Linked DNA regions of Rhodohalobacter sp. SW132. The protein of the gene in region 2 binds, or shares a complex with, the protein of the main gene of each other region. Links are inferred from orthologs where the notes say so. Each region holds a gene or a part of one and is shown on either strand. Other genes may lie near its edges.

Region 1 (10,153 bases), on a different replicon or contig from region 2:
GAAACTGTTGTACTTCTCTGGTCGGTTAAGTGTTAGTGTAAGGATATTACCGGATCGGGAGGAGATAATAAAAGCCATTCTATATGATGCGTATCATTAATGATTTGAACTAAAAATCGATTCTATACAAAAACAGGAGTGGACTGAAAAGAAGGATTATTTTCATGCCGGTTCAGATACATTTAAAGTGTTCGAACGGCTGACTACATCCATCGCAAAAATATAGAGATTTACAGGCGGTGGATCCAAATTCACTCTGCAATTCTGTATCCATCGAATCGCAGTAAGGGCATGGTATAATTTTCTGGGAATTTTTCAATCCGGTGAGAAAGTCGTCGTCCCCGGTGGTTCTATCTGGTGGGGCGATACCGTACTCTTTAAGCTTTTTTTTGGCGTGATCGGTCATCCAGTCGGTTGTCCATGGTTCTTTAAAGTCAGTAATCACTTTAAATTCTTCAATTCCTTTTTCACGAAGTTTTTTACGGATCTCCATTTCGATCGCATTCATCGCCGGGCAACCGGAATAGGTGGGGGTGATTTTCACGATCACTTCACTATTCTCAAGCAAAATATTTCGAACAATTCCCATCTCAACCACATTAAGCACAGGAATTTCCGGGTCAATGACTTCTTCGAGCCATGTCCAGAGCTTCTCTTTTGACAGGGTTTTTGTTTCGTTCATGGTACTGAAATTGGAAATTTGGTATCAGGTATTAAGTATCAGGTAATGGGTAGTGAGATAATTTTATTTTCAAAAAATGTAAGGAGTTGTGATTTATTGGATCATATGTAAAACAGTTTTTTTTTAAAATAATGGAGAATAAATATGCATAACTATAAAGAATTGTCGGTTTGGAATAAATCTGTTTCACTTGCAACAGATATTTACGCAAGTACTAAAACGTTTCCAGGAATTGAAAAATTTGGAATTACTTCCCAGATAAGACGTAGCACAGTATCGATCAGTTCGAATATTGCCGAAGGTGCTGGTCGTTTTGGAAAAAAAGAGTTCCGACATTTTTTAAATATCGCTTATGGTTCGTCATTTGAATTGGAAACTCAACTCATCATTTCAAAAAACCTTGATTATCTGTCAGAATTACAATTTAATCAGCTAACAGAAGATTTAATCACAATTCAAAAAATGCTTTACAAACTGATAAAAAGTCTCAATTAAAAATCATGGGTGTTGAGTATTCAAGCGAATCAAATATCTACTTGCTGCCAACTACCTGATACCTGATACTCAATACCCTGGCATACCTACAAAATTATTTCCATTCCGCATCCGGGTAGGACCTGCGAAGAAACTGCATTTGGGCCAGAAGGGGGCCGAGGTGTTCTGTGTGACGTCCCCGCCGTGCACCCGTGAACATGTATTGTTCGTAATCAGGTACACTCAATGTCGCTTCTTCCAGCACGGAGTTAACCAAATTTCTCCAATCATCTTGAAATTCAGTAACGTTCACATAGAAATTATGTTTGATCGCTTCCCGGTCGGCATCATCCAGTTCAAACATCTCGCCTGTATACATCCAGATCTCATCAAATGCTTCCTGGATTCTGCGATGACTCTCATCTGTACCATCACCCAGACGTAAAACCCACTCGCGGCTATGGCGAAGATGATATTTTATCTCCTTAAAATGTTTCTGTATCATCCCGTTAAACTGTTCATCTTCAACGTTATCCTGTAATTCCTTGTAGAGGAAATAACTAAATGAGCTAAAGAGAAACTGCCGTGCAATGGTAAATGCAAAATCACCTCTGGGTAACTCAACCATGGCGATATTTTTAAAATCGATATCATCCCTAAAGTACGCGTAATGATCTTCATCCGGTTTGTCTTCAAGTTCTGCAGCGTAAGAATAAAGGGATGATGCGTGACCAATCATATCAAGAGCCACATTAGCCAGCGCCAGGTCCTCTTCAAGTTCAGGTCCGTGGCCGGCCCATTCCGACAGTCGGTGGCCGTGTATCAGGCGGTCATCTGCAAGGCGCAGTAAAACTTCAACCAGTGATTCCTCTTTTGTTTGCGGTATGGTGTCGAAAGTGCTCATTTTGGGAGTATTGAGTCGTGAGTATGGAGTAGTGAGTATATGAGTTATGAGTGCCTAAAATACCCTATACTCACTACTCAAATCTATTATCAATTCCTTTTTTTTACGGATCGCGGAACGCTGTAAAATTGCGGATGCCGGTATGGTTTATCATCTGCGGGATCGAAAAAAGGTCCGCGATCTTCAGGTGAAGATGCCGTTATCTGATCAGAAGGGACAACCCAAATGCTGATTCCTTCATTACGTCTCGCATAGGTGTCTCGCGCATTTTGAAGCGCCATTTCTGCATCCGGAGCGTGTACATTACCTGCATGCTCATACGGTTTACCATCTTTGGGCTGATAAAAAACTTCCCATAGCGGCCATTCGGTGTTATTTCTGTCTTTCGTCATTCCTGAAGTATAGGTTTTGAATGTTTTTCTTATTCTCAGAAGATAGCAATAATAGCGCTTTTCTGTGAAAAAGAAGCTACATCATCAAAACAGTTTTAACCGGGGAAATCGTTTGGAGGATTTATCGGATGAGCCGTGATGGAAATTGATGAGGGTATCGGAATTGTTGTTTTTTCAAAATTAACTCATCCGATGAAGGTTTTGGGATTAGCTTAGTGGTGGAAGATTCATCGGATGAGCCGTGATAAAAATTGAGGAGGGTATCGAGATTGTTGTTTTTCAAAATTAACTCATCCGATGAAGGTTTGAGGATTAGCTTCGATGTGAAAGATTCATCGGATGAGGTGTGATGGACATTGAAGAGGGTGTTGGAATTGTTGGTTTTTCAAAATTAACTCATCCGATGAAGGTTTGAGAATTAACTTAGCGGTAAAAAATTCATCGGATGAGCCATGATAGAAATTGAAGAGGGTATCGGAATTTTTGGGTTATTCCGGGTTTACTCATCCGATGAAGGTTTGGGGATTAAAAATGGAAAACCAGTCCTGACCAGGCGGCGCCGATTCCTGCTCCGTGTTTTTCGGAAACAGCCGACGATGCAACTCCTACACTAAACTCAAAATTCCTGAACTCCAGTCCGGTTCCGGCATGGTAGGTTGTGCTGGTATGTCCGCCGGTTTTCACACCAACGCGAAGTGGAATTCTGTTGATCAGGCGATATTCACTGCCCAGGGCAACATAAGCCCGCCGGGAGTTTGTTCCGCGTTCAACGAACCCGGTACCGGCATCCACCATCAGGCTGAATTTACCGAGCAAAAGATGCGTACCGAAGTTCAGCATTGTTGGAAGTCCTTTACTGTATGATGAATGTTCGGTTGAAACCAGGTTTCCATAAATATCGTTACCAACGCTGTCTTTCAATACAGATTCAAAATATTTCCCGTCGTCACCACCAAACTCATTATCCACCATCTTCTGATCGTAATGAATTCCATTCCAGATAAAATTTTCGCCTGCTGAGAAAGAACGGTTACGATCATCAATGGCTACAGACCCTAAATCGGTGAGTGATAAACCAACGCGAACCTTTTTATCCCCGTTGAAGAAACCAAAATTAAAGATGGAGAGATTATCGATGTCCATCTCAAGCGTCAATCCAAGGTCGAGACCGAGAGACGTTCCTTTTATGCCGGTGAAATCGCTGCCTGTTGGTTCGATAAAATCTCCAAACTCCGGTTCAGCACCACTTTCACGTAGCGTATTATACTCTTCAAGCTGATCTGAAAGTTCGCCGGCAGTCTCAATCGTATATCTGAAATCGTGGTTAATTTGTGCGTTCGTTTCAGACGTTGCTTCCTGTATTCGCAGGGTTGAATTTAGATTGAAACGTGTGTAGTTAACTCCCATCACCAGTTTCGGGGCAGCTCCAACGTGCAGACGAACATTTTCAGCAAAACCGAACATCCGGTCGCGCTGCAAAACGGTTGTTGCATAGCCGACTGATATTTCGTTATAAACAAGGAATTCCTGGTTCATGTTTACCGCCCGGGCTTCGTTAAAATAGTCCGAATCGAGGCCACGGAATACCAGGTCCGCAAAACCACGTGAATATCCTGAGCTGCCAAGTACGCGGACCCTTGAGGCACCGCTTAAAGACCAGCTGTCGCTTCGATAAGCAAAACCAACCGGCACAATGCCAACGTCGATATTTGCACTTCGCATGTCCGTTGACTGAGTTCCGAACCATTGATCGAGCATCTGGTCGGCGACGGTTCCTTCAATCACCCGGCCGTTTGTCAGGTAGTCGTTATAGGTTGTGATGTTAACCAGATTTCCACCTGCATTGGTATAAATACCGCCAGCCAGCCCGAATGATACTTTCGGCCGGTTGCTGTGGTTTATCATCAGGTTAGCCGGGTTAATAAAGTTGGCATGATAGAGATCCTGATAAGCCGTTCCGCCTCCGCCAAGGCCAATATTTTGTGCTGTAAGGTGCCGTGATTGCGCCTCAGCACTGTTTATACCGGCTGCAAGGATAAGAACAGCTGAAATAAAAAACAGTGTAATGATTTGATTCAATTTACTTTTCATATGAACAAAGGTTATCAGTCAATTTTATTTTGGATCACAAATTTACCACTTACCGATACTCCCACATCGTCTGAGGTTCGTACACGCACCTCTTTGAAATCGGTAGTATTCAATCCGGCTATCAATCGCACATTTCTTGTTCGGTTTATTTCATCAAGCTGTGCGCGGGTTAGGCTGATTACGGTATAATCTTCATTTGGATCAACGGAAAATCCACTGCCGTTCACTGCTGCCGGAAGAAATTCAAGGGCAGACTGGTCATGCAGGGGGAGTGTAGTGATCAACTCACCATTTTCAGTCAGGAATTCCATTTCCAGATTGATGCCGAGCGGAATCCGGTTGCTGTATCGTACGGTAATTGCCCCTTCCTCAAGAAACTGTTCGTCATCCGCTCCGGGAAGATCTTCCAGATTAACTGCAGTAGTATCCACATAAGTGGCATTTTCTGCACGAAGTGCAAGCGGTATGTTCAACGAAATAGAAGGGTCGAAAATCACCGGGTTTCGGATTATTCCAGCCGTTTGTTCCGGGTTGATATCCGCAAGGCCGATAAATCGGATACTTGTAGGCAATCGGTTCAGGAATTGTGTGATCGATGAATTCTCCCTGTCGAATACATTGGAGAGGAGTTCGTCTGATGATTGGCCCGGATCCAGCTTAAACTTAATGAGATTGGAAGGAGCGATAGGGCTCCCATCTTTTAGAAGCATTTGCGTAGGATCAGCTGCAGTTACTTCTGTTTCGGTTCCCGGTTCACCCTGGAGGAAAAATTCATTGCCATCTGCATCAACTCCCAGAAATGCACCGATAATTGTTGTGGGCACTCCAACGTTTGTCAGGTAGTTGATATCCAGACTTGCTCGGGTAAACTCAATCCCTTCGACTTTTTTTGAAAGATCATCAATCCCATCAATTTCGATCCGTTCGGCTTCGAGGTCATTCATAATATCAACACCGGTGCCGTCAGCAGAAATTTCAGTATTCAGCAGAACCTGGCGGTTTACAATCACGCCAAACACCTCACGGATTTCAAGATCCGTAAGTTCAACCTCGGCGGAAATTTCATCCGATTCGTGAAGGGTGCGGGAATCTGATCCTTCTGAGGCTTGGGTATCTTCCGTTTGTGCGAATATATTGTACTTTACAAGGTTATCATCTGCATAGATGCGGACATCGTTGAGGTCAAATGACCGGCTGACGGGAGTTGTATTATTTCGCGGAATACGATTTTCTCCGTCAAAGCGGATCGTGAGCGAGTCAGCCACGCCGTAAGGAGGGAGGCGAAGGCCGGGAAACGAAATTTCCAACAGATCAATATCCACATCAATAGAATTGACGATGTGTTGTACAGATAGTGTTCCTGATGAGAGTTCTACATAATGATCTGTACTGTTAAACTGAAACTCTTCATCAGAAAACTCTGCCGATCCATCCGATGAAAACTCCTGTGAAGAAATCACCGCATTTACTGAAGTAGCAATTAGATTTTCACCGCGAATATCATCTATAATCATACTGCCCGCATCACCCGACATATCCTGCTCTTCCCAGGTAATTTCTATATCGGCGTTCAGATCTTCGAGTAATTGGTCAGGTTCAGTTTCCGGATTCTCCACTATTGCCAGAAGATCAGATCGTGTAGATCCGTGTTCAAAATTGGGTATCAAAATGGTTCCCAGTGATTCATTTCCGCTGAACACTTCAAGCGACAACTCAAGCAGATCAAACCCAAGTTCATTTCGCAGTGAAATGTCCAGGCTGCCCTGTCGGATCGTTGCACTAACAAAAAAGTCAGTTTCAAGTTCAATATTTACAGGGAATGGGGAAGAGGCTCCCGGCAAGGTTTGCCCTTCACTGAGCTCGGCAGTCTGACCGGTCAAATCAGTAAAGGAGGCCTCTCCGACATTTCCATTTTCATTCTGAGAAGAGAAGGCTTCAAGTTCAATTTCACCAACTGAAGATTGAAACATTGTCGGATTAACCCGAACGACCGGAATCGCGCCATCCAGATCGCCAAAATCAAAATCTTCTTCTTGTGATATGGTGATCAGATCATCACCATCAATTGTGAAGAGATTCTTGAAATTTTCATTGGTGGTATCGATCAGTGCGTTACTGTCACCCAAAAACCTAAATGTGCTTTCAGCAATCAGGGGCGAATCGATTTTATTGGAAAGTGTGAAATCCGGGCTTCCGGGTGTTTCGCACTGTACAAGTGCAAAGACTGCGATGACCGGCAGAAGCAGGTATAATTTTTTGAACATGTTGACCTAATTCATTTAATGATAAGCTGAAAGATAATTTTCCTGTGGCCTTCTGATGTTTCAAAGCCTTACGGATTTCTCTAAAGCCCGTTGTTTCTTATAAATGAATTATCGGTCTGACGGCAAATATGTTAAATAACTTATTTACACTGATTTTCGATTTTGGGATGTGATGTGGAAGTCAGGAAAGAGAAGGGGTTGAATCGTGTTTCCGATGAAATTGTATGATGGGTTCTTACCGAACAGATTGCAAAACCTCTTCATCCGGTTCAGGTATCCCGCCTTTCTGTTCAGCTACCCAACCGGCATACAGATTGGACTTTTGGACGGCTTCCTGCCAGGGTGTCTTTTTCAAAGTATGATAGATAAAACATGCCCAGAACGCATCACCTACTCCAACAAAATCGCCACCTTTTTCCGGGTTTATATTTGCGGCAGATTCCACGAAATGACTACCATCTTTGTTGAAATAAATTGCACCTTCACTGCCGAGCGTTAAAATCATCCCGTCTAAATCGAATTTTTCAATCAGCTGCATCTCGGATTTGGTTTCAAACAGATTCCCGATCTTATTCCATTCACTTTGATTCATTTTCACGTAGTTGCATTTTTTTAGCGAAAATTCAATTACGGGGGTTTTTACGTAAGGAGGTCGCAGGTTTACATCCAGGAATTTCAAACACCGGTCCGGCAGCAGGGAAAATATTTTTTGAAGGGTGATTCTGTTTGTTGAACTGCGCTGGGCAAGCGTTGCAAATGAAAATGCATCTACAGAGGAGGATATCTGCTGAAGCTCATCCGGCGGTTGAATAAAATCCCAGGCTACTCGCTCATGAATGGTATAACTGGGTTCATTTTCTTTATCAAATTCAACGGAAACTGTTCCCGTTGGATATTCAATACGCTGAATAAACCGTTTTGGGGCATCCTGCTGAACCAATATATCAAGCAGCCGGCTACCCGCTTCATCCAGTCCAACAGCGCTAATCAGCAAGGAGGTCTGCTTCAAATAGTGGAGGTGAACGGTTACATTAAATGGTGATCCGCCGGGACGCTCGTAATCCGGGAAATGATCCCAAAGCATTTCGCCAAAATTCAGAATGGTTTTGTTCATGGCCGGTTTTCAGGTGAATGAAGCACGTTAGGTAAAATGGCACAGTTCCAGCTGGTGAGCCTGCAGGAATCTGTGCCAGTACGTAAAGATGAAAAGTTATTCGCCCATTGCGTAAATAATGCCGCCCCACAAGTGATCCAAAAACAGATCTTCTGCGTAAGATTCATGGGTGTGACCTAAGCCTGTGTAGAAAGCCCGACCACCGTCGAATTCATGATACCAGGCGATAGGATGGTGCCCCGGGTGGTCACTTCCTTCATAGCTCTCGGTATCGAGTGTTAAAAGCACATTGATGTGATCGGCAAATCCCTGAAAGTTATACCATTCATCATCACGGTTCCAAGTGGTGGGAAGCATTCGGGTAGACGGATGGTTGTGATCTTCTACCTGGATATCGGCGTTGATAATTCCTGGAGGATGGTTATCAAAATAGGCACCAACAAGGTCGCCGTACCACGGCCAGTCATACTCCGTATCTGAAGCTGAATGCACGCCCACATAGCCACCACCATTCTGAATATACTCCTTAAAAGCTTCACGGTGCTCATCCTCAAATACGGTTTCTGTTGTATTTAAGAATACCACAACATCAAAACGGGAAAGGGTGTCGGGATTGAACATATCCGCAAGTTCAGTTACGGTCACGCCCACATTGTGTTCCATTCCGAGCTGACGAATGGCTTCCTGGCCGGTCTCAATAGATTCGTGGCGCCAGCCATCGGTTTTTGAGAAAACAAGGATATGCTGATCGGGGTGATCTATTACAGAATCAGCCGAAGCCTGTTGTTGGTCTGCATTATCACCACAAGATGATAACAGAAGCAGGGAACTGAAAAAGATCGATAGGAGTGCTATTAGTCTAAAGTTCATCAGAGAGATTTTATATCGGTTTAAATTTGATTGATTGTATTAAGGAAAGAGGAAAGCGGTAATTAGTCAAATCTATTTACATGGAAATAACATCATTTGGAACATTAATTTTGGCTCATCGTTCAAGTTAAACTTTGGTTGGTGATTGCGTGTGATTCAATAATTTAATGGTATATTTGGATTAAGAAAATACAGCTTATCTAAAGGTCCAAAGCGAAAAAAGTTATAAAAGCAGTAAATGAAGTACCAGAAATTTTCAGAATTGGAATGGGGGGATGAATGGGGCAAAAAAAGCAATTATTGATTGTAGGTTTTGTTTGGCCAGAACCTAAATCGTCTGCTGCCGGAAGCAGGATGATGCAGCTGATTCGATTTTTTAAAAAACATGGGTGGGACATTACGTTCGCCAGTACCGCTAATACAAATCGTCATACGACTGATCTGGATGAATATGTAATTGAAACCCGATCTATAATTATTAATGACGGAAGTTTTGATGCATTCGTAAAAGAACTGAGTCCTGATGCGGTTTTATTTGATCGTTTTATGACCGAAGAGCAGTTTGGCTGGCGCGTGCACGTTTCGTGTCCTGATGCAATTCGAATCCTGGATATGGAAGATCTGCACTGCCTGCGATTTGGCCGTCAGCTTGCGGTAAATGAAGGCCGGGAATGCGCAAACAGTGATTTGTTTACGGATATCGCAAAACGGGAAATTGCATCGATTTATCGTTGTGATTTATCTCTCGTGATATCAGAGCCGGAAATGGAACTGTTACGTACTTCTTTTGGTGTTCAGCCAGAGTTGCTTCTTTATTTACCGTATATGTTCGAGGCTATCAGCGAGGTTGACCGGCTTTCCTGGCCTGCATTCGAGCAGCGTTCCGATTTTGTTTCGATTGGAAATTTTCGGCATAAACCAAATTTCGATTCCATCGAATATCTGAAAGAAAAGATCTGGCCGATTATCCGGGATTCACTTCCGGATGTGAGTATTCATATTTATGGTGCGTACCCATCCCAAAAAATTAAGCAGCTTGATTCTGCGGAAGAGGGTTTCAGGATTATGGGCCGTGCTGAGGACGCCCGCGAAGTGATGAGAAATTCAAGGATTTGCCTGGCTCCACTTCGGTTTGGGGCGGGATTGAAAGGAAAACTGACCGAAGCGATGCAGTGCGGCACGCCAAGTATAACCACAACGATAGGTGCTGAAGGAATTCACGGCGATCTGCCCTGGGCGGGACAAATTGAAGATGATCCATTGATGTTTGCTCAGGCTGCTATCCGGTACTATACTGATCATGAAGCCTGGAGTGAAGCTCAGCAACACGGAATCAGAATCATCAATACACGATTCTCACCG
Region 2 (12,406 bases):
AATTCTCAAAATTTGACATCATCCGGCGGAGCAGAACAATGGAAAAAGTAGTAACGACAGAAAAACTGCCAATCAAAATGTGGCTTTCTGATCTTGAAGAGGGAGCCTTATCGCAGGCAAAAGATTTGGCAAATCTGCCCTTTGCTTTCAAACACATCGCAATTATGCCCGATTCGCACCGGGGTTACGGCATGCCGATCGGGGGAGTTCTTGCGGCTGAGGCAGAGATCATTCCCAATGCGGTTGGCGTGGATATCGGGTGCGGCATGTGCTCACTGCGAACTGATCTGGAGGAGATTAACACAGATGATCTGAAAAAAATGATGGGCATCATCCGGGATACCGTACCCGTGGGCTTTAATCACCATCCCCAAAAGCAAGATGAAAAGTGGATGCCTGACCTGGAAAAATCTCTTCCTATCGTTGAACAGGAATATGAAAATGCGATGTCTCAGGTGGGTACGCTTGGCGGGGGAAACCATTTTATTGAGCTCCAGAAAGGCTCTGATGGGTATGTTTGGATTATGATTCATTCCGGTTCACGTAACATCGGGTATACCGTAGCTAAGCACTACAACGAAAAGGCAAAGAAACTGAATCAATCGATGAACAGTTCAGTCCCGAAAGATCTCTCATTTTTCCCGATGGATTCCGGGGATTTTACGAGCTATATGAATGAGATGAATTATTGCATCGAGTTTGCCCTTCAAAACCGAAAACTGATGATGGAAAGAGTGAAGAGTGCAATTACAGAAATCATTCCGGGAACAGCCTTTTCAAACTTTATAAACAAGCCTCACAATTTTGCAGCCTGGGAACATCACTACGGAAAAGATGTGATTGTACACCGCAAAGGAGCCACCAGGGCGAGAAAAGATGAACTGGGTATGATTCCCGGTTCACAGGGTGCAAACTCCTATATCGTGAGAGGAAAAGGGAATGAACAATCGTTTGAATCGTGCTCTCACGGAGCCGGAAGGGTGATGAGCCGGTCAGAAGCAAAGCGGAGCCTGGATGTAGAAAAAGAGACGGAAATGCTTGAAAAAATGGGCGTCATTCACGCCATACGTTCACAGGGAGATCTCGATGAAGCACCGGGAAGTTATAAAGACATCGAGGAGGTCATGAAATTGCAAAAAGACCTGATTGATATCGAAATTGAACTTAAACCTCTTGCTGTGATCAAAGGGTAGAGAAAAAGGTATCGGGTTAAAGAGTTAATGACTTATGGCAGGGGTGGACAGAAAGAGATCGTCAGATTATGATGACATCAAATCAAATTATCCAATTTCAAGCACCCCAGGAAACTTAGAATCCAAAAACAGGGATTTATATGTGATACTTGCCAGATTATTTACTATTTAGGATATATAATTTTTAACTACAAAAAATTTATATGCAATTATCAGGTACAAATTCAAAAAGATTTCATTTATCTCTCATCTTCTTTGTCGTTTTATTATTTGGAATTGATGGGGTACAGGCCCAGATATCTGTTTCTCAACAGGATATTTTACAGTCGTATGAGAATGATCAGTTAACAGTTCAGGAACTGAGTGTTGACTCAGAGTCAATTTTACCACTGATAGACCAGTCCGGTGCCGATCAAACATGGGATTTTACCGGGATAGAATTTGACGGAAGAATTGAGGGCAGTTATTCTGTATCGCCAAACACAGGAGATGCTCCGGGCGGCGATAATCCGCATTTCTCGCAAGCTGACTTCATTTTAGCTTTTGATATTGATGTGTATGATACCGGAGAAGACGTGCCGGAGGGTTTTGAATTTGAGACTTTCTATACGTACATCAGTATTGATGATGCAACCGGTGAAGGACTTTCATATGGCGAAGTTGGAACGTTCGAAGATGGCAACGAAGAATATGTAGTGATTTCAAGCCCCTACAGAGTAGATTTTGTATTCCCTTTAAACTACGAGGATAGCTGGGAATACGAATTTGAAGAGGAAATGATTTCTATGGGATTTACTGATAACCAGGATTTCGAAGTATCAGTTGAAATAGATTCATGGGGCCAGGTAATTACTCCGAACGGGACGCATGACGTGTTAAGGAAAAAGATTATTCAGACAACTGCAGAGTCAGGTTCCCAGGGAGAAGAAATTGATTATGAATTTATTGATGAAAACGGCAGAACCGTTGCCACAATTGAAGTGAGTCAATCTTCTGAAGAAATTTCCGCCAGTATTATGAGCTATGAAATGGCTACCAGCAATGAGCCGGTGAACGAACTATCAAGCTCATTTCAACTCAATCAAAACTACCCCAATCCCTTTAATCCGTCAACAATCATCAGTTTTGATCTACCGGTCAGCAGTAATGTTACGCTCGAGGTATTTGATATGACGGGACGCAGAGTCGCGGAGCTTGCAGACGGGCACCGATCTGCCGGAACCCACGAAATTACGTTTCAGGCCGATCATCTGCCCAGCGGAGTTTATACCTATCGATTAACTGCAGACGGAGTTTCAATGTCCCGTTCGCTAACGTTAATTAAGTAAGTTCTACAGGAACTAAGACTTGTGGGCTGAGCCAGTCAGGGAATTTTTTTTTGAGTCTAAAGATGGAAGAGACGATTCCAGCCGCTCCCGTATGCCTGATATCATCGAGTGTTAAAGGGTTACCGAGAAACTTTCCCGGAATTTTTCCCTTCCATCAAAGCTTCAACTTCTTCAGTGGTCACGAGGTTGGCATCGCCGGGAATGGTGTGTTTGAGGCAGGACGCAGCGACCGCAAAATTGAGCGCTTTCTGGTCATCTTTGTACGTTAAGAGTCCGTAGATCAATCCGCCGGCAAAAGAGTCTCCACCGCCAACCCTGTCGACAATATGGGTAATCTGGTAGGTTGGTGCTTCAAATAGTTCATTACCATTATACAGTACCGCCGACCAGGAGTGGTGCGATGCACTGAACGACTCCCGCCGGGTTGAGATGATTTTTTTTGCCCGGGGCAGCCGGTCTGTTAACTGTTCGTAAAGTGAGATGTACGCATTTTGATTAATCTTCCCGTCAACCGACTGGAGTTCACCATCCGGCTGGATTCCAAAATGCTGCTCTGCATCCAGTTCATTGGCAAGAATCACATCACATTTTTCAACGAGTTCAGGCATGATGTCGGATGCTTTTTTGCCGTAATTCCAGAGTTTTGCCCGAAAATTAAAATCTACGGAAATCGTTATTCCGGATTGTACAGCGGCATCAAGAGCTTCAGCCGTTACATCCGCAGCACTTTGTGAGATTGCCGGTGTGATGCCGGACCAGTGAAACCATTGAGCATCATGGAAGATCTCATCCCAGTCGATCATGCCCGTTTTTATGGTTGAGATGGATGAATTCTCCCGGTCATAGATCACATTCCCGCCCCGTTGTGAGGCACCCGTTTCAAGAAAATAGATTCCAAGGCGATCTCCGCCAGTGAGAATCTTATCAGTTTGCACGCCATATTTTTGCAGATCCATCCGGGTGAGTTGTCCCAGTGTATTTTCAGGCAGACGGGTGACGAATGAAGATGGAATTCCAAGCTGGGCCAGTGAAACCGCTACATTCGCCTCACTTCCGCCAAAATTGATATCGAAGGTATCAGCTTGCGAAAACCGCTGAAATCCGGGAGGAGAGAGGCGCATCATGATTTCGCCAAACGTGATGATTTTTTTCATACGATGAAATGGGTTAGAATTTTAAATATTGTTTCGCATTTCTATTGCAGCTATCGATAAAGATCGAGTCGGGAAGATTCCTGTAGTGTTGCAATTCGTTTTTATATCCGAGTCGATCCGATTGCAGAAAAAACCGTTTCGAAAGATCTGCTTACAAGAACGCCATAATCCTGAATAAATGGAAACGGATAATCACTGCTGCCAGGGGAGGCGGTCCAGATCTACGTTTCCGCCGGTCAGGATGATACCGGCTTTCTTTCCATTGATATCTATTTTTTTGTCGTGCACGGCAGCAAAAGGAACGGCGCACGAGGGTTCAATGATGATATTCATTCGTTCCCAAATCAGGCGCATCGCCCGGATGATGGACTCTTCCGAAACGGTGGCGATGGAATCAACATGTTCAGATATAATTCGGAATGTGCGTTCACTTAATGTGGTTCGAAGCCCGTCTGCTACGGTTTGCGTGGTATCAGGAAACTGACGTTCTCCTTTTTGCAACGAAAGCCAGGCGTCATTTGCCTTTTCCGGTTCCGTTCCGATTACTGAAATTCCGGGTTTCAAATGCCTCGCGGCGATAGAGGTGCCGCTCATCAAACCGCCGCCGCCAACCGGTGTGAGGATTACGTCGAGATCGGGAATCTCCTCCAGCAGTTCCAGGGCCGCAGTACCCTGACCCGCAATTACAAATTCATGATCATACGGATGAATAAACGACGCCCCGGTTTGTTTTACGACTTTATCAAGGGTCTGCTCCCGTGCTTTCTGGTTCGGTTCACAAAACGTTATCTCTGCACCATACCCTTTCACAGCCGCAACTTTTACTTTCGGAGAATTCTCCGGCATGACGATATGAGCCGGAATACCGCGTAATTTTGCGGCAAGTGCCAAAGACTGCCCATGATTTCCCGATGAGTGGGTTGCCACGCCTTTTTCAGCCTCCTCTTGCGGCAGTGAAAAAACTGCGTTACAGGCACCCCTGAACTTAAAAGCTCCCGCGCGCTGAAAATTTTCGCATTTAAAAAAGAGTTCAACACCGGTCATGCTGCTGAGAGAACGCGAAGTGAGAACAGGCGTTCGGTTTGCATAAGGTTTAATTCGCGCTGCGGCATCAATTATATCGCTGAAATTCGGTATAGAAAGGGTATCCAAAGAGTGATGGGATTTTGTTGATAATTACGTTCAGAAAATAACCCGCAAAGTTGCGGCAATCCACCATAAATATTGGATCCAATTTTGTCGGGACACTCTTCTTGCCAGATTCTCAGCTGCAAAAAATATAATTTGCGGGAGTGATAGAAATAAAATGCTTTTTCATAAGTTCTATGTGAACTCCAAAAAAAAAGGTGTTAAGTAAGTTTATTTGAGTCAATAGTGTCATGCCGGACTTCGATCCGGCATCTCCCGTTCTTTGCCAAAGACAGCAGATCAGGTCCCGAACGCTCATTCTGGATGTGAGGTGACGCCTTTTTGGACTGATTCAGCTATTTTCAAATAGAATTCAGGTTTACAGAATACGGAACCATTTAATCCAAAATATACATCCAATGAAGAAGTCAGTTTCTTTAATTACTGCTTTGATTCTACTGGTGCAGTTTTCGGGCTGCAGCTCCACGTCATCTCCGGATGATGTGGTTCTGGATGTGACAGACGAAAAATTATTTGTCTGGAACGGGTTGAATCACTGGTATTTCTGGCAGGATGATGTTGCTGATTTGGCTGATAACAGATTTCGAAACAACAGCGAGTTCAACACCTATTTGAACCGGTTCAATAACGAAGAATCTCTTTTCAACCAGCTTTTGCACAGAGATGATAATTTCTCCTGGCTAATCCAAGATTACAAAGTTCATGAAGAAGCGCGCCTCGGAATATCAAAATCCTTTGGGTTCAGATTTGGCTTGCTGAGGGAGTCGCCCGATAATTCGCGGGTTTTTGGATATGTACGGTATGTGGTTCCCGATTCTCCGGCTGATATTGCCGGGTTGAAGCGTGGTGATCTGTTTAACGGCATCAATGGGCAGATTCTGACCGTCGATAACTATCAGAACCAGTTAAACGATGAGACGTACGCCCTGATGATGGCCAGAGTGACGGATTATGTGCCATCTCCCCGAAAATATACGGTTGAGAGCCTTGATAAAGAGATTCATGTAACAGCAGTCAATCTTCAGGAGAACCCTATTCATCGATCAAAAGTGATTGAGACGGAAACATCCAGAGTGGGCTACCTGATGTACAATTCATTCCGTTTTAATTTTCATGATGATCTCAATGAGCGTTTCCGGGAATTTAAAAATGTCGGAATAGATGACCTGGTGATCGATCTTCGCTACAACGGAGGAGGAACGCTGGTCACAAGTGCGTTGCTGGCAAGTCTGATTTCAGGGATTTCATCGGATGAAATATTTGCTGAGTTAATTCACGGGAGCAAGCGGGAGTCTCGCAACAATACATTTGAATTTCTGGATTCCGTTCCCGTTTACGATGATGAGGGCAATTTCAGCAGGAATGATCCCATAAACAGCCTCAGAATGAACCGATTATACGTGCTTACCAGCCGGAATTCAGCGTCTGCAAGTGAAGTGCTGATCAACGGACTGCTTCCTTTCGGCACGGAAATAATTTTGATTGGAGAAGTAACTGCGGGAAAAGATGAAGGTTCGATTACGGTTTATGATGCGCCGTCAAGTGGGTATTCGCCGCGAAATGAAGAGCAGCGGGCTAAGATTAATCCGAATCATATGCGGGCTATGCAGCCAATTATTTTCAAAATATTCAACAAAGAGAGGGCTGACTATCCGAATGGTTTCTTCCCCGCTTTTCAGATCCGGGAGTTTGATTTTCTCGAAAACCTTCCCGAATTGGGTGATCCAAATGAGCCTTTGTTATCCGTTGCATTGAATCATATTAAAGGTGATGGTTTTCCGGCTGTGGCAAAAACGTATGTTGAAGACTATCCTGAATTTATTTTCGATAGTGCCGATACAGGGGTTCTGCAAGATGAAATCTATCTTCTTCCGGGAGATTTTTAGGTGAGGTAAGTGAACTGACATTTAGGTAGAAAGCAAAAGAACCCGGATCGCATTTTAGCCATCTGAGTTCAGGTGAGAAATAGTTTATACGACAAGTTAAATAATCAGGATGCTTTCTCTTCCCGCAGCTTTTTCTTCCGGGCGTATTCCATTGCAGCTTCCCGCACCCATTCACCTTCTTCGTATGCTTTTCTTCGCGATTTAATTCGTTCCCGGTTCATCGGGCCATCTCCTTTCACCACGCTCCAGAACTCATCCCAGGGAATTTCGCCAAACTCCCAGTGGCCGGTCTCTTCATTATAGGTGAGATCAGGATCGGGGAGTGTGAGCCCGATTGCATCAGCTTCCATCACGGCGCGATCCACAAAACTCTGACGAAGTTCATCGTTTGTTTTTGTTTTAACACCCCATTTGATCAGTTCAGCGCTGTTGGGTGAGTCAGTATCGTGCGGGCCGAACATCATTAGTGTGGGCCACCACCATCTGTTCACTGCATCCTGGGCCATTTTTTTCTGTTCAGGAGTTCCATCCGCCATTTTAGCCAGCATCTCGTATCCCTGCTTTTTGTGAAAACTCTCCTCTCTGCAAATCCGAAGATTGGCACGGGCGTACGGTCCGTAGGATGATTTTGCAAGCATGGTTTGATTTACAATCGCGGCACCATCAACAAGCCATCCGATCACGCAAATATCTGCATAGCTTAGAGTGGGGTAGTTAAAAATGCTTGAATACTTGGCATTTCCGTAGATGTAATCTTCGATCAGATCCTGACGTTTGACGTTCAGCGTTTCCGTTCCGCTATAGAGATAAAGACCGTGTCCTGCTTCATCCTGTACTTTGGCGAGAAGAACCATTTTTCTTTTGAGAGAGGGAGCCCGGGTGATCCAGTTTCCTTCCGGCAGCATCCCTACGATTTCGGAGTGCGCATGCTGACTCATCATTCGAATAAGCTGTTTGCGATACCTCTCCGGCATCCAGTCTTTCGGCTCGATCGTTTCGCCATTATCAATTCGTTCCTGAAATTGGTCGAGCTGTTGTTGAGTATCCATAAAAGCGCTTTTTAAAACGGTTGACAGTATTGGTGCATCAATAATAGAAAACATCAATATACAAAGATCAGTTCAGAAATTTATCTATTTGCAATTTGGATTCAGATAAACTGCGGGGCGAAATGTTAAAATAACTTAATGAGTGTAATGGACTGCTTCAAAACAGCTCATACAAACAGAATCAAAATTCAAAAAGGATCCAGACATGAAATAGACATGAAAACACAATTCGACAATCCGCTTTATTCATTCATTGTATATACAGTTTCAATTTTGTTTTGTTTAGTGACGGGATACATTCTGATCCAGTCGATTGAAGTTATAAGCACTGACGAACACTGGAGATTTACCTACTCGTTGGTATCTTTTTTAATAGCTATGACACTTTTATGGGCATTAGGCTTCAGTTCAATCTATAAAAAGTTTTTAGCCACAAAAGAAAAGAGATCTGAGGAGTGGTAGTCTGACTTTCAAATACGAATTAGTTTTAAAATCCAATCCATAATAAAGACAGTTAATAAAACAATTTGATTAAGTCGCTCTCGGCAAGTATACTACCGAAACCAACCGGGTGGAATCAGAAGGGGCAGATTTCTATCCATGAAACTACCATTCACGTAAAACAGGTTTTCGGTTATGAAATACTTTATCAGTGCAATTCTATTCCTTATCACAATCAGCCATGCCGACGCCCAGCGTCTTTCTGAATCGATTCATCTGAACCAGGTTGGATTCTACCCGGAATCCCCAAAAATCGCGGTGGTAACTGAAGGAGAACCGGATTATTTCTACATTCTCACACCTGATTTTTCCGATACACTCTACACAGGTCAGCTCAGCACAATTCGGGAGGCACCCAATTCCGGTGAACGTGTGCGTGTTGCGGATTTTACTGATATGACCGAGCCGGGAAATTATATTTTGTGGATTACCAAGCTTGGTTATTCCTACCCGTTTACGGTTGCACCCAGGGTATATGAGGATGCGGCAAAAGCGAGCCTGAAAGGATTTTATCATCAGCGGGTTTCTGCCGGAATTCCGTATGAATATGGCGGGAAATGGGCGCGGCCTGCCGGACACCCGGATACGCTCGTGGTGATACATCCATCAGCTGCATCACCTGAACGCCCTGCTAATTCTGTTATTTCTGCGCCCAGGGGATGGTATGATGCGGGAGATTACAACAAATACGCGGTAAACTCAGGTATTACGATGGGAACTCTGTTTTCCCTGTATGAAGATTTTCCGGAATATATACGGGATTTTGACATCAATATTCCGGAAACCGGAAATGGGTTGCCGGATCTTCTGAATGAGCTATTGTGGAATCTGCGCTGGTTTATGGATATTCAGGATCCGCATGATGGCGGAGTTTACCACAAACTCACAACCGCGAATTTTGAAGGCCGCGTGATGCCGGCTGAAGCGAAAGGCACGCGCTATGTGATTCAAAAAAGCGTAACCGGAACGCTGAATTTTGCCGCAGTAATGGCTCAGGCATCACGAATTTTTCAGAACTATGAAAATGTGGTTCCGGGCCTGGCGGATTCAACTCTTTCTGCCGCGGAATCGGCATGGCAGTGGGCGCTTGATAATCCCGAAAAACTCTACAATCAAAATGAGATGAACGAGCGGTTTAATCCCGATATTCTCACCGGGGCGTATGGCGACAATGATGCTTCAGATGAGTTCGCATGGGCAGCAGCTGAGCTTTATATCACAACCGGCAACCGCGACTATCTCGATGAAGTGGATCTCTTTCCATCTGATGAAGCATCGGTTCCAACCTGGCGAAGTGTTCAAACGATGGCGTATTATACTCTTGCTCGTCATTCTGAAAATATAGACTCCGGGATTGCATCCGACGCGCGGGATTTAGTCATCGATCTTGCCAACCGGCTGATGGATGGTGTTTCAGAGACCGGATACCGAACCGTAATGGACCGCGATGAAAGCAATTATACGTGGGGAAGTTCCGGTGTTGCTGCCAACCAGGGGATGGCGCTGATCCAGGCATTTCTGCACACAGACGACACAACCTATCTGAAATATGCGCACTCGAACCTCGATTATCTTCTTGGAAGAAATGCTACCGGGTTCTCTTTTCTGACCGGCCACGGCCACAAAACACCGCTATATATTCACCATCGGCCTTCGGATGCAAGAGCGAATATAGATCCGGTTCCGGGACTGTTATCAGGGGGACCCAATCCCGGTCAGCAGGATGAGTGCGAATATCCATCGGATCTGCCCGCCAAATCATTTATAGACGACTGGTGCTCCTACGCCGCCAATGAAATTGCGATCAACTGGAACGCTCCGATGGTATATCTCTCCGCCGGGCTGGAGGCACTGCAGTTCAGAGGCGGGTTTACTGTGGAGGATGAATAAATAAGTATTTCCAATCATAAGTATTATCAATCAAACGCCAGATCTTGATAGGTATCTTTTCAGCATTTGACTGAATAGGAAAGCTATTTTTCTGAACTTCATGCGGTTTTCTTCACTTCACATGATCATGCTATTATTTGTATATCTCTTTGTGCTAATTTAGAAACAGCATTAAAAATAGAGATAAAACTAACCACTATTACTTATGAGAAATAATTACGTATGCTTTCCGGTTATTACAATTGTTTTTTTATGTTTTACGGTTTCAAATGCCTTTGGCCAGGCTGAAGAAGATCGAACACATTCTCTGGAGGAGAATTCAAAAGCCCTGCAATTCCAGATTACAGACAATTTTAATTTGAGCTCGTTTACGGGTTCCGCTTTTTCCTACAAAAGGCACAGTTCCGATACCCGTGCTGTTAGAGTTGGGTTGAGTTTTAGGAACGAATACAGAACAACGACAAGGAAACAGGATGATAATGATTTGGATCTGGATTCTATACTATTTTCTACAAGTATAGATGTATCCTTTTTGAGATATACTGATCCTGATTCTGATATAAAATTCTTTTATGGATTTGGTCCAGGCATTGATGCAGATATTAGAACTCAAAAGAGTGGGAATAATGACAATGAAACAGAATTAACAAGGAAATATTTTGGTGTAGCTGCTCTTGGGTTAACGGGAGTGGAATGGTTTTTTCACCGTTCGATGAGTCTGCATGCCGAGTATGGAGCTTTTTTGAGAGTCGGGTATTCGTTTGAAGAGTCGGAGAGATTTGACGACCTGAATAAGATTGAAACCTGGGATCTTAGTTTAAGAAGCAGTGGTGTTCGCTTAGGAATCTCAGCATACTTCTAAACTATTCTTGATTTGGTATATATTGTTCAGAAAGAAGCTTTGATTAGCTTGGAACTTACAAAAAATGGATGATGTAAAAGAGCGGAAGACAGGTGAGAACACAGGTTCCGCTCTTTTGTCAGATAGTTATTCAACTCTGGAGAAAGACTACATTAATTCCCGCCGCTTCGGTTGGGAGATCGCTGTTGAGGCCACTCACGCTGTTCACCGGTTCGCGGATCGATCGGCATCACACGGCGTTCGCGGTCAAATGTTTCCGGATCTTCACTCGCCATGTAAGCCAGTGTCGCGATCAGCTTTACGTTGTTTTTCACATCATCAAACACAATTTTATCGTAGGTGTCGCGGTTGGTGTGCCATGTGTAGTTCCAGTAGTCCCAGCTCAGGGATCGCATCATAAATGCAGGAGCTCCGGCCGCTACAAACGAAGCGTGGTCAGTGCCGCCTCCGCTTGGCATTCCGGGAAAATTGGTTTCAATGTGATCCGTAACGCCTGATGGCACGGCGGAAAGCCATCGCGTGAAATATTCATATGAATGAATAAATCCCTCACCCTGAATGCTCACTACACGCCCGGTTCCGTTATCCTGGTTGAAAAGCGCCTGCACTCCGTCAACGATTTCCGGGTTATCTTCAACAAATGCCCGTGATCCGTTCAGGCCCTGCTCTTCACCACCCCATAGACCAACCAGTATGGTGCGCTTGGGATTCGGGTAAACTTCACTCAGAATTCTTGCCACTTCCATCATTGTGATAGATCCAGTACCGTTATCTGTCGCACCGGTTCCGCCGTCCCATGAGTCGTAGTGGGCGGATAGAATAATATATTCGTCAGGCTTTTCAGTTCCCGGAATTTCTGCGATGGTGTTAAATGTTGGAACCATCCCCAGATCTTCAGATTCTGTCCGAACCCTGATTTCAGGTTCATGTCCGTTTTCAACAAGGCGGTAGAGCATTCCGTAATCTTCAAGCAGAACATCGATTGTTGGAATTTCTGACGTATTTGCGCCAAAAATCCGGTTGGTACCAAACCCTTGTGACCAGTTTGAAATTACAATACCTGCAGCGCCTGCTTCTTCCAGGGCTTCAATGTATGACCGGGTATTCAGGCCGGTATTCTGCATGCGGCTGCGCCAGTTTCTTGTATTTTCAGCAATGGTTTGCTGCATCGCTTCTTTAGACTCTTCAGTAGCCCATTCATCCCAATTATAGCCGGGGCGCCCGGTCGGCTGATGCATAGAGATCATCACAAATTTGCCTTCCACATTTGGCAGCCAATCCTCAAACTCACTGCGGTCTTCAACTTCAGGAATGATTACCAGTCCGGCGGTAACTCCTTCTGCAGGAGTTGACGGGCTCCATGCCAATTGCATCGCTTCGAGGGAAACTACGCG

The links.
Region 1: the proteins of paaA (region 2) and paaC are in contact, whole or in part, in a solved structure (PDB 3PVR), measured with the Escherichia coli proteins. The link is inferred for Rhodohalobacter sp. SW132 from one-to-one orthologs.

Annotation. Positions count from the first base shown.
Region 1 is NZ_QUOK01000002.1:325,640-335,792, forward strand. The notes cover bases 167-2,926. They hold paaC (1,2-phenylacetyl-CoA epoxidase subunit PaaC), read right to left. Parts: upstream 2,061-2,926; coding sequence 1,272-2,060; downstream 167-1,271. Other genes in these bases: paaD (1,2-phenylacetyl-CoA epoxidase subunit PaaD), read right to left, coding at 173-682; DYD21_RS05975 (four helix bundle protein), read left to right, coding at 827-1,177; paaB (1,2-phenylacetyl-CoA epoxidase subunit PaaB), read right to left, coding at 2,150-2,452. In the rest of the region: DYD21_RS05965 (enoyl-CoA hydratase-related protein), read right to left, coding at 1-78; DYD21_RS05990 (DUF5723 family protein), read right to left, coding at 2,978-4,543; DYD21_RS05995 (hypothetical protein), read right to left, coding at 4,558-6,807; DYD21_RS06000 (PfkB family carbohydrate kinase), read right to left, coding at 7,043-7,921; DYD21_RS06005 (ThuA domain-containing protein), read right to left, coding at 8,018-8,791; DYD21_RS06010 (glycosyltransferase), read left to right, coding at 9,071-10,153. UniProt on the Escherichia coli protein: Component of 1,2-phenylacetyl-CoA epoxidase multicomponent enzyme system which catalyzes the reduction of phenylacetyl-CoA (PA-CoA) to form 1,2-epoxyphenylacetyl-CoA. The subunit C may be essential for structural integrity of the alpha subunit.
Region 2 is NZ_QUOK01000003.1:147,615-160,020, reverse strand. The notes cover bases 5,788-8,581. They hold paaA (1,2-phenylacetyl-CoA epoxidase subunit PaaA), read right to left. Parts: upstream 7,760-8,581; coding sequence 6,815-7,759; downstream 5,788-6,814. Other genes in these bases: DYD21_RS07655 (glycoside hydrolase family 9 protein), read left to right, coding at 8,396-8,581; DYD21_RS07670 (S41 family peptidase), read left to right, coding at 5,788-6,710. In the rest of the region: DYD21_RS07690 (RtcB family protein), read left to right, coding at 39-1,193; DYD21_RS07685 (T9SS type A sorting domain-containing protein), read left to right, coding at 1,397-2,521; DYD21_RS07680 (sugar kinase), read right to left, coding at 2,641-3,675; DYD21_RS07675 (threonine/serine dehydratase), read right to left, coding at 3,868-4,827; more of DYD21_RS07670, read left to right, coding at 5,223-5,787; more of DYD21_RS07655, read left to right, coding at 8,582-10,150; DYD21_RS07650 (hypothetical protein), read left to right, coding at 10,356-11,012; DYD21_RS07645 (M20/M25/M40 family metallo-hydrolase), read right to left, coding at 11,165-12,406. UniProt on the Escherichia coli protein: Component of 1,2-phenylacetyl-CoA epoxidase multicomponent enzyme system which catalyzes the reduction of phenylacetyl-CoA (PA-CoA) to form 1,2-epoxyphenylacetyl-CoA.